4 regions of the Psychrobacillus sp. FSL H8-0487 genome follow, and region 3 is predicted to be linked to each of the others. Evidence: riboswitches for the same ligand, from Rfam matches in the RefSeq annotation. Region 3 holds a riboswitch; each other region holds the start of a gene.
What was found. A riboswitch is a leader RNA that binds a small molecule or an ion and turns the genes downstream of it on or off. The one in region 3 is predicted to bind S-adenosylmethionine.
Positions count from the first base shown of each region.

Region 1: it holds a riboswitch for S-adenosylmethionine, as region 3 does, so the genes downstream of both, MHI47_RS13790 (methionine ABC transporter ATP-binding protein) here and mtnK (S-methyl-5-thioribose kinase) in region 3, are expected to answer to the same signal.
Region 2: it holds a riboswitch for S-adenosylmethionine, as region 3 does, so the genes downstream of both, metK (methionine adenosyltransferase) here and mtnK (S-methyl-5-thioribose kinase) in region 3, are expected to answer to the same signal.
Region 4: it holds a riboswitch for S-adenosylmethionine, as region 3 does, so the genes downstream of both, MHI47_RS18005 (acyl-CoA dehydrogenase family protein) here and mtnK (S-methyl-5-thioribose kinase) in region 3, are expected to answer to the same signal.

Region 1 is NZ_JBBOZA010000001.1:2,694,344-2,696,548, forward strand. Features, by position in the region: gene MHI47_RS13790 (methionine ABC transporter ATP-binding protein) at 1-889, opposite strand, end outside; SAM riboswitch class I at 1,058-1,162, opposite strand; gene MHI47_RS13795 (thioredoxin family protein) at 1,197-1,517, opposite strand; gene MHI47_RS13800 (toprim domain-containing protein) at 1,529-1,879, opposite strand; gene gcvH (glycine cleavage system protein GcvH) at 1,954-2,205, opposite strand, start outside.
Region 2 is NZ_JBBOZA010000001.1:2,610,262-2,612,466, reverse strand. Features, by position in the region: gene pckA (phosphoenolpyruvate carboxykinase (ATP)) at 1-324, opposite strand, end outside; SAM riboswitch class I at 517-633, shown strand; gene metK (methionine adenosyltransferase) at 883-2,079, shown strand.
Region 3 is NZ_JBBOZA010000001.1:3,751,485-3,753,689, reverse strand. Features, by position in the region: gene mtnW (2,3-diketo-5-methylthiopentyl-1-phosphate enolase) at 1-305, opposite strand, end outside; SAM riboswitch class I at 410-514, opposite strand; SAM riboswitch class I at 672-828, shown strand; gene mtnK (S-methyl-5-thioribose kinase) at 904-2,091, shown strand; gene mtnA (S-methyl-5-thioribose-1-phosphate isomerase) at 2,091-2,205, shown strand, end outside.
Region 4 is NZ_JBBOZA010000001.1:3,534,091-3,536,295, forward strand. Features, by position in the region: gene MHI47_RS18000 (catalase) at 1-699, opposite strand, end outside; SAM riboswitch class I at 862-961, shown strand; gene MHI47_RS18005 (acyl-CoA dehydrogenase family protein) at 1,065-2,205, shown strand, end outside.

The sequences.
Region 1 (2,205 bases), 1.1 Mb from region 3:
CTTGTACAATATTCACTTCCAAATCAAACTGTTTGATAAGTCTAGACAGTATTGGTTGTACTGTCTGCTCCCCGACAAATACGAGCTTAATCAGCTTGCCATTTGGATAAAGTTCTTTTAATTGTTGTATTGTTTGCAACGCCTTATTGGAATCACTGACCTGCGAAACAAAACGCTTCGTAATCGTTTGTTGCGGATTTTGAAATACATCTAGCACATTTCCTTCTTCTACTACATGACCTTTTTCCATAACTGCAACGCGACCACATATCTTCTGAATAACCTGCATCTCGTGGGTTATTAATACAATTGTCAGACCTAGTTTTGCATTGATACTAACTAATAAATCTAAAATAGAATCTGTAGTTTCTGGATCTAATGCAGAAGTTGCTTCATCACAAAGAAGTACTTCTGGACGGTTGGCTAATGCGCGTGCAATCCCAACCCGTTGCTTTTGTCCACCTGATAGTTGTGAAGGATAATAATGCCCTCGCCCTTCCAGACCAACCAAATCAATAAGTTCCTTTACTCTTTGAGAACGTTGAGCTGGTGGTATACCTCCGATCTCTAATGGGAAAGCAATATTCTCTTCAACCGTTCTTGACCATAACAAATTAAAATGTTGAAAAATCATACTTACCTTTTGTCTTACTTGGCGAAGCTTCACTTCATTTATCTTTGTAATGTCTTCATTATTTACGATGATTTCACCTGAAGTTGGTTTTTCTAATCCATTTAATAAGCGAATGAGTGTACTTTTGCCAGCACCACTATAACCAATAATGCCAAAGATCTCACCCTTTTTTATGTCAAGATTCACCTCTTCCACTGCTACAATCGTACCTTGTTTCGTACTAAATTTTTTGGAAATATTTTTTAAACTAATCATGGGAACCTTGCCCCCTTTCTTTAAACTATTCTATACCTATCTATTATTAACAGGTTGTTGAAATTTACTTTGTATTAAACCTTATTCTTCCCACTTTCAACTAAAAAAACCCTCCTGCAAAAGAGCAGAAGGGTTTAAAGTTATCCAATTTAATAACATTTATCCATTCTCTCATTTCCCAAAGCATTTGCTTTGCGTGACTTGGCACCATTTCATTTACATGACGGTTGCCGGGCTTCAAAGGGCACTTCCCTCCACCTCTCTTAATAAGAGTAAAACTATTAATTTGTCGGTATATCGAATGTTATCATACGACAACTTGGTCGTCAATACTTTTTATCGCATCCAAGATAAATGGAACTGACTGAAAGGCATATATTTTTTTATATACCGTCCCACCTTTAGAGATTAGCAGACATGGCACACTTTCAATTTGATGATCCATAGCAAAATCTCCAAGATAGTTAATATTTGCTTGACCAATTAAAAAAGGCTTTATCTCTTTTATAACTTGGATCATTTTACTAGCAACTTGGCAAGTACCACACATGGGTGTATAAATATAAAATATGGTAAGCTGCCCACTGTTCTTATGGCTGTTCCATTGTTCTAAGGTCCATTCATTCATATTACATCATCCTAAAGTAAATATTGTCTTTTCACTTTTATATTAACACTTTTTAATATAGAAGCCAAAACTTTGAATGGTGTGGTCGCTACTTCGCAGAACATCGGATTGGTATATAGATGAATCGCTTCAGGGTATTCTTTTCTCACGACAGAGCGAATTTGCTCACCAGACTTATCTGCATCCAGAAACGCATAAATAGGAATGCCTTCATAAGGACTTAAAATTTCTTCTAGCCTGACATTCGATATCGTTCCATTGGTGCAAATAATTTCTGTTGATTCATCCAGCAGTTTTAAAAGCTTTAATTTATCAGATCTACCCTCAACAAGAATTATCTTTTCACTAAAGACAATAGCCATTCAGCCTCTCTCCCAACTATGCCCTTTCCAATATTATATGAAAAAAACGCCGATATTAAGCGGCGTTTTCGAAATTATTCTGAAATTAATTCTTCGTATTTTTCTGGAGAAAGTAAAGCATCCACTTCAGCTGCATCAGATGGTTCAATAACAATCATCCATGCATTTTCATAAGGGGATTCGTTAACATACTCAGGGCTATCTTCTAGTTCTGTATTTACCTCTACTACTTTACCGCTAATTGGTGCATACAGTTCAGAAACAGTTTTAACCGATTCAACACTTCCAAAAGGATCTCCTGCTTTAATCTCATCTCCAACTTGTGG
Region 2 (2,205 bases), 1.1 Mb from region 3:
TTTAAACTCGAATATTTCATCTTGTTTGTTTAGGAAGTTAATCATTTTTTTATATAATGCATCGAAAATGTCAGAAGAAATTGGTTGGTTTACTGAGCCCCAATCGATTTTGTCTTTAGAAATAGCTTCATCTACTATATACTTATCTTGGGGAGAACGGCCAGTATATTTTCCTGTTTCAGCTTTAACTGCACCAGTAGAAGTTAGTACTGCTTCTCCTCTTGTTGTAGCTTTTTCCACAAGTTGTGGCACTGACAATTGGCTGCTAACGTTATTTCCTGCTAACAATGCTTTCAGTTCACTCACTGTTTCGATTGAATTCATTTTGAATATACCATCCTTTTTTTATATTTCCTCTTCAAAAGAGGAAGTTTTCTAGATATGTGAATTAGTATAACACATTAGGTTCATTAGTCTATACTATTCACTTTTAATTTTTTCTTTTGTGTATAAAATACAAACAAAAATAGTTGACATCTTATACATACTTACGTATGATGATAAATTGAACGGATACTCTTATCCCGAGCTGGTGGAGGGGTCAGGCCCTATGAAACCCGGCAACCTGTAGTATTTTCATTATTACAAAGGTGCCAAACCTGAGACAAGGTGAAATTCCTTGATTGATAAGAGTGAAAGGTGCTTATGATACTAATACCTTTCCTCATGTATATTTACGTGAGTGAGAGGTTTTTTTATTGAACATCGCCCTTTATCCTTGTGTGCCAAGTCCGAAACGGCTTCAAGTTAACTTCAATGCATTTAACTTACATGTACTATTATGTGAAGAAAATGCATGAAACATTTTGAATGGCTTGACATGGGAATGAGTACCGTATCAATTCTTGAGAGAAATCTCGCGGGATATAGGAGGAACAATCTATGACACAACGTCGATTATTTACGTCAGAATCAGTGACAGAGGGACATCCAGATAAAATTTGTGATCAAATCTCTGATGCAATTCTAGATGCAATTCTAGCAGAAGACCCAAATGCTCGTGTAGCTTGTGAAACGAGTGTAACAACAGGGTTAGTATTAGTTGCTGGAGAAATTACTACATCTACTTATGTAGATATTCCAAAAGTAGTTCGTTCTACTATTAAAGAAATTGGTTATACACGTGCGAAGTATGGTTTTGACTCAGAAACTTCTGCTGTGCTAACTTCTATTGATGAACAATCACCTGACATTGCGCAGGGTGTAGATCAAGCGTTAGAAGCAAGAGAAGGATCTATGAGCGATTCTGATATAGATGCAATTGGAGCAGGAGATCAAGGCTTAATGTTTGGTTATGCTTGTAATGAAACTCCAGAGCTTATGCCTTTACCAATTAGTTTAGCGCATAAACTAGCTCATCGATTGGCACAAGTCCGTAAAGATGAAACTTTAGATTATCTTCGTCCAGATGGGAAAACACAAGTAACTGTAGAGTATGATGAGAACAATAATCCGGTTCATATCGATACAATAGTTATATCTACTCAACACCATCCGGAAATTACGTTAGAACAAATTCAAAAAGATATTAAAGAAGTAGTGATCAATCCGATTGTTCCTACAAATTTAATAGATGAAAATACAAAATACTTTATCAATCCAACTGGACGCTTTGTAATTGGTGGACCACAAGGAGATGCTGGTTTAACAGGACGTAAAATTATCGTAGATACTTACGGTGGATACGCTCGTCATGGTGGGGGAGCATTCTCTGGTAAAGATCCAACAAAAGTAGACCGTTCTGCTGCATACGCTGCACGCTATGTTGCTAAAAATATTGTTGCCGCTGGTCTTGCTGATCGTTGTGAAGTACAACTTGCTTATGCAATTGGTGTAGCTAAACCTGTTTCCATTGCTGTAGAAACTTTTGGTACTGGAAAAGTAGAAGAAGTGAAATTAGTTTCATATATTCGTGAACTATTCGACCTTCGTCCAGCAGGAATTATTAAAATGCTAGATCTACGCCGTCCAATATACAAACAAACTGCTGCTTATGGTCACTTTGGTCGTACAGACATTGATGTGCCATGGGAAAAAACAGATAAAGCTGCACAATTAAAACAAATGGCTGGATTATAATAGTATGAACAAAAAAGGCTTTCCTATAAGGGAAAGCCTTTTTTCATGGGGAATATAATAAGAATCGATCAATGGGTGCTGATAATCGATCGATTGAGTCATAAAATCGATCAATGAAAGTTATTA
Region 3 (2,205 bases):
TCTCCATCCAAAGATAGTTTGCCGAAAACGGTAGTTAAAATTGCTGGTATATCTGCTGAAAAATTTGCGGCAGGATAGAATACTTTAATTTCTCCTTTAATTCTTTCCGGATGAATGGGGTGAAGAATATTTTCAAATTCAGTAACCGATCGTACAGTTCCTTTATGTTTTTTTAGCTGTTCCTGTTCTAAAAAAGCTAAATTGGTCCAAGAACCAATAGTCAATCCAAGGGCAATATCATCCGCTTTTTTTTCAAAAGAACCAGACTTTCCGTATAGTTGATAGTGCGCAGTAATTCCACTCATTTTTTCACTCCTAATATTAGAAAAGCGTAAGTGCCTAGGCGCTAGAGCTAGACAGATAATATAAAAAACCTCTTCAAATAAGAAGAGGTTAATAGCTTAACAACTTCTTATTTCTCAGCCATTTGACTGCAAGAATTAGCACCGTGTTCATAATTGAATCGGTTGCCGGGTATCATAGGGCTTGTCCCTCCACCTGCTCTAAATAAGAAAAAATATTCAGTTTGTATTTAATAAATTATATTGATTATTCCATGCATTAAAAATTCTGTCAACAAGAAATTGAAAAATTATCATTATTCAAAATTGTATTGACATAGCTTTTTCTAATATGCTAGGATTCTAAACAAACATCATAGTTGTACCGCACTCTTATCAAGAGCAGGCAGAGGGATAATGGCCCGATGACGCCCAGCAACCGACCGTAATACCGTTGTGAGACGGGGCGCTTTATGCGCCGGAATGTAAAATTCCGTAAGGCACGGTGCTAATTCCATCAGAAAGTTTACTTTCTGAGAGATAAGAGGTTCAGAATCTCTTATTCTAAGCCTCTTTCTTTTGGAAAGAGGTTTTTTATTTTGTAAATGAGAGGACGATCATAATGGCGGTAGTAGTAATGAAAGAATATGAATCATTAACTAAAGAAACGGTAATTTCACTGGCGATAGAGTTATCATTATTTTCTAGCGAAGCTCCATTAGTTTGCGAAGAGATTGGTGATGGAAATCTAAATTATGTATTCCGTGTAACAGATGGATCCGGTGAGAAAGGCATTATTATTAAACAGGCCTTACCCTATGCAAAGGTCATCGGGGAGAGCTGGCCACTTACTTTGAAAAGGGCAAAGATCGAAGCTAGTGCATTACAAAAACATGGAGAATACGCAGTTGGATTAGTCCCAAAAGTTTATGCAACTGATGAAAGCTTAGCAATCACAATCATGGAAGATCTGTCTCATCTTGAAATAGTTCGTGAGGGCTTGATAAAAGGAAAGTCCTATCCTAAATTATCAACCGATATTGGCGAATATCTAGCCTTAACACTTTTCAATACTTCTGACTTTGCACTCCACCCCTTTGAAAAAAAGTCACTTGTTGTAGAATTTTCTAACCCCGAGCTATGTAAGATCACAGAAGACTTAATCTTTACAGATCCTTTTTTTGATCATGAAACAAATGACTTTGAGCCAGCATTACAAGCAGAAGTGGAAGCTATTTGGAATAACAACTTGTTGAAATTGGAAGTAGCCAAGCTAAAAAGAAGTTTTTTGACGGAAGCCGAAGCTTTGTTACATGGGGATCTTCATACCGGAAGTATATTTGCGAGTGAAGCGGAAACGAAAGTAATTGACCCGGAATTTGCATTTTACGGCCCAATTGGATTTGATATTGGCTTATTTTTGGGGAACTTAATAGTTCAATCCTTTACGCGTCAAGATGACCAACGGGATGCTATACATACCCATATACAGAATACATGGAACACATTTTGCGCTAAATTTTCAGAGTGTTGGAAAAAAGGAGAGTCCGATTTATATAAAAGTATAGAAGGCTATGAGGCATTTGTGCTAGAAAAAATATTCCATGATTCCGTAGGGTTTGCAGGCTGTGAGCTAATTCGTAGAACGATTGGACTAGCACATGTGAAAGACTTAGATAGTATTGAAAACCATGAGCAACGAATTTTAACCAAAAAACGAACGCTTAAAGCTGGAGAAAGACTAATAGTGAGTCGTCATGAAATAAACTCAATAGATGCTGTAATTGAGCTGTTAGGAGAAATTCAATAATGAATGTTCCATTATCGATTAAGTGGGAAGGTAAGCGGTTAATAATTTTAGATCAACAGAAACTTCCCCATGAAATTATCTATATAACACTAGAAAATATGAAAGAAGTTCACG
Region 4 (2,205 bases), 220 kb from region 3:
ATGGGATTTACCCGCATCATTAACGAAACGGAATGTATTTACACCGAACCCTTCCATCATTCGGAAACTACGAGGAATGGCACGATCAGACATTGTCCACATGACCATATGTGCTGACTCCTGATTGTTGGCAACAAAATCCCAAAATGTATCATGAGCACTAGCCGCTTGTGGAATTTCATTATGGGGCTCTGGTTTTAAAGCATGTACTAGGTCTGGAAATTTAATAGCATCTTGTATGAAAAAGACAGGAATATTATTTGCTACTAAATCATAATTTCCTTCTTCCGTATAAAATTTCGTTGCAAAGCCACGAGCATCGCGTGCTAACTCTCCAGAACCACGTGATCCTGCCACAGTGGAGAACCTCACGAATACAGGAGTCTTTTTACCCGGTGTTTGCAAGAACTTCGCTTTTGTAAATTCACTTGCAGATTCATATACCTCAAACTCCCCATGAGCCGCATAACCTCTAGCATGTACTACTCTTTCTGGTATACGTTCATGATCAAAATGAGTCATTTTTTCACGAAAATGGAAGTCTTCCATTAAAGTAGGGCCTCGTTCTCCTGCTTTAAGGGAAAACTCATCCTCCGAAACTTTAAGTCCTTGATTTGTAGTCATTGCTTGTCCTTGATCGTCCACTCGAAATTCTTCTAATTGTTCATTTTTACTATTTCCAGCTACTTTCTTATCCAAACAAATTCCTCCTCTAATTATCTCTTCCCTATTGTTAATACCCAGGATGACTTTCTAAAAAACCTATAAATTCAATTACATATTTAAATCCTATTAAAGCAATATGAATTACTATTGACTTCACCTAGATGAAGTAGTAAGATTATTTAAACAACTACATACTACTTATTAAGAGAAGCGAAGGGACTGGTCCGATGATGCTTCAGCAACCGCCAAAGCTATGGTATGGTGCTACTTCCAGCAAGAAATTGAGAGATAAGTATTTATTTAACCACTTACTCTTCTCATTTTGAGATGGGTTTTTTATTTCCTCTTAATACCCACTTAACTAATCGGAATAATTTAAATTAAAGGAGATAGCAACTGTGATAAATTTATACATCAAAACAGAAAAACAGCAGCAATGGATTAATCGTTTGGAAGAATTAGAAGACAAATTTAAAAGCAAATCAGCAGATATAGACGAGAATTCTATTTTCCCAAAAGAAAATGTGGAGGATTTATTGAAACTAGGTTATGCAAGTCTAACTCTACCGGAATCGTATGGGGGCAAAGGTTTTTCTGTCTACGATATGGTTCTTTCACAGGAAATTCTTGCTAGCTTTGATGCAAATACTGCCTTATCGGTAGGGTGGAGTTTAGGCGTAGTAGGCGAACTATACGAAAAAAAATTATGGACACAGGAAAGATTAGACTTTTTCGCTACAGAAGTATTAAATGGTGCACTCATAAATCGTTCCGTCAGTGAAGCACAAACAGGTAGTCCAACACGAGGTGGCAGACCTGGTACTACCGCTATTAAAAAGGGAGATTCTTGGGTACTAAACGGACGTAAAATATTCACAACCGCTTCCCCCGTACTATCCTACTTTTTAACATCTGCTTGGATTAAGGAAGAAGAAAGAATTGGTTTTTTCCTTATACCTCGTGATACGGAGGGGCTTTCCATTGAGGAAACGTGGGATGTAGTTTCCATGCGTGGAACTAGCAGCAATGATTTAGTACTAAGCAATGTAACCGTTCATAAATCCAATTTAGTAGAGCTTCCTGAATTCGCTAGTGGCGGGAAGATCAATGGTTGGCTGCTTCATATACCTGCAACTTATCTTGGAATTGCACAGGCTGCAAGAGACTATGCAGTCCACTTTGCTAATACCCATTCACCCAATAGCTTGAATGGCTCTATTGCACAGCTACCAAACGTGCAGCAGCTACTAGGTGAAATAGATTTAGAGCTTACGAAGGCTAGACTCGTCATTTACGGAGTTGCGTCCTCTTATGACAATGAATCTACAAAAGAACTTCTAACCAACGAAGTAAGCGTGGCAAAGCATATCGTTACTAATTCAGCAATCACTATTGTCGACAAAGCGATGCGATTAGTTGGTGCCAAAAGCTTACAAAGAACAAACCCATTGCAACGTTATTACCGCGATGTTCGAGCAGGACTCCATAATCCCCCTATGGATGATATGACGATAAAAAAACTTGCACTGACTGCGTTAG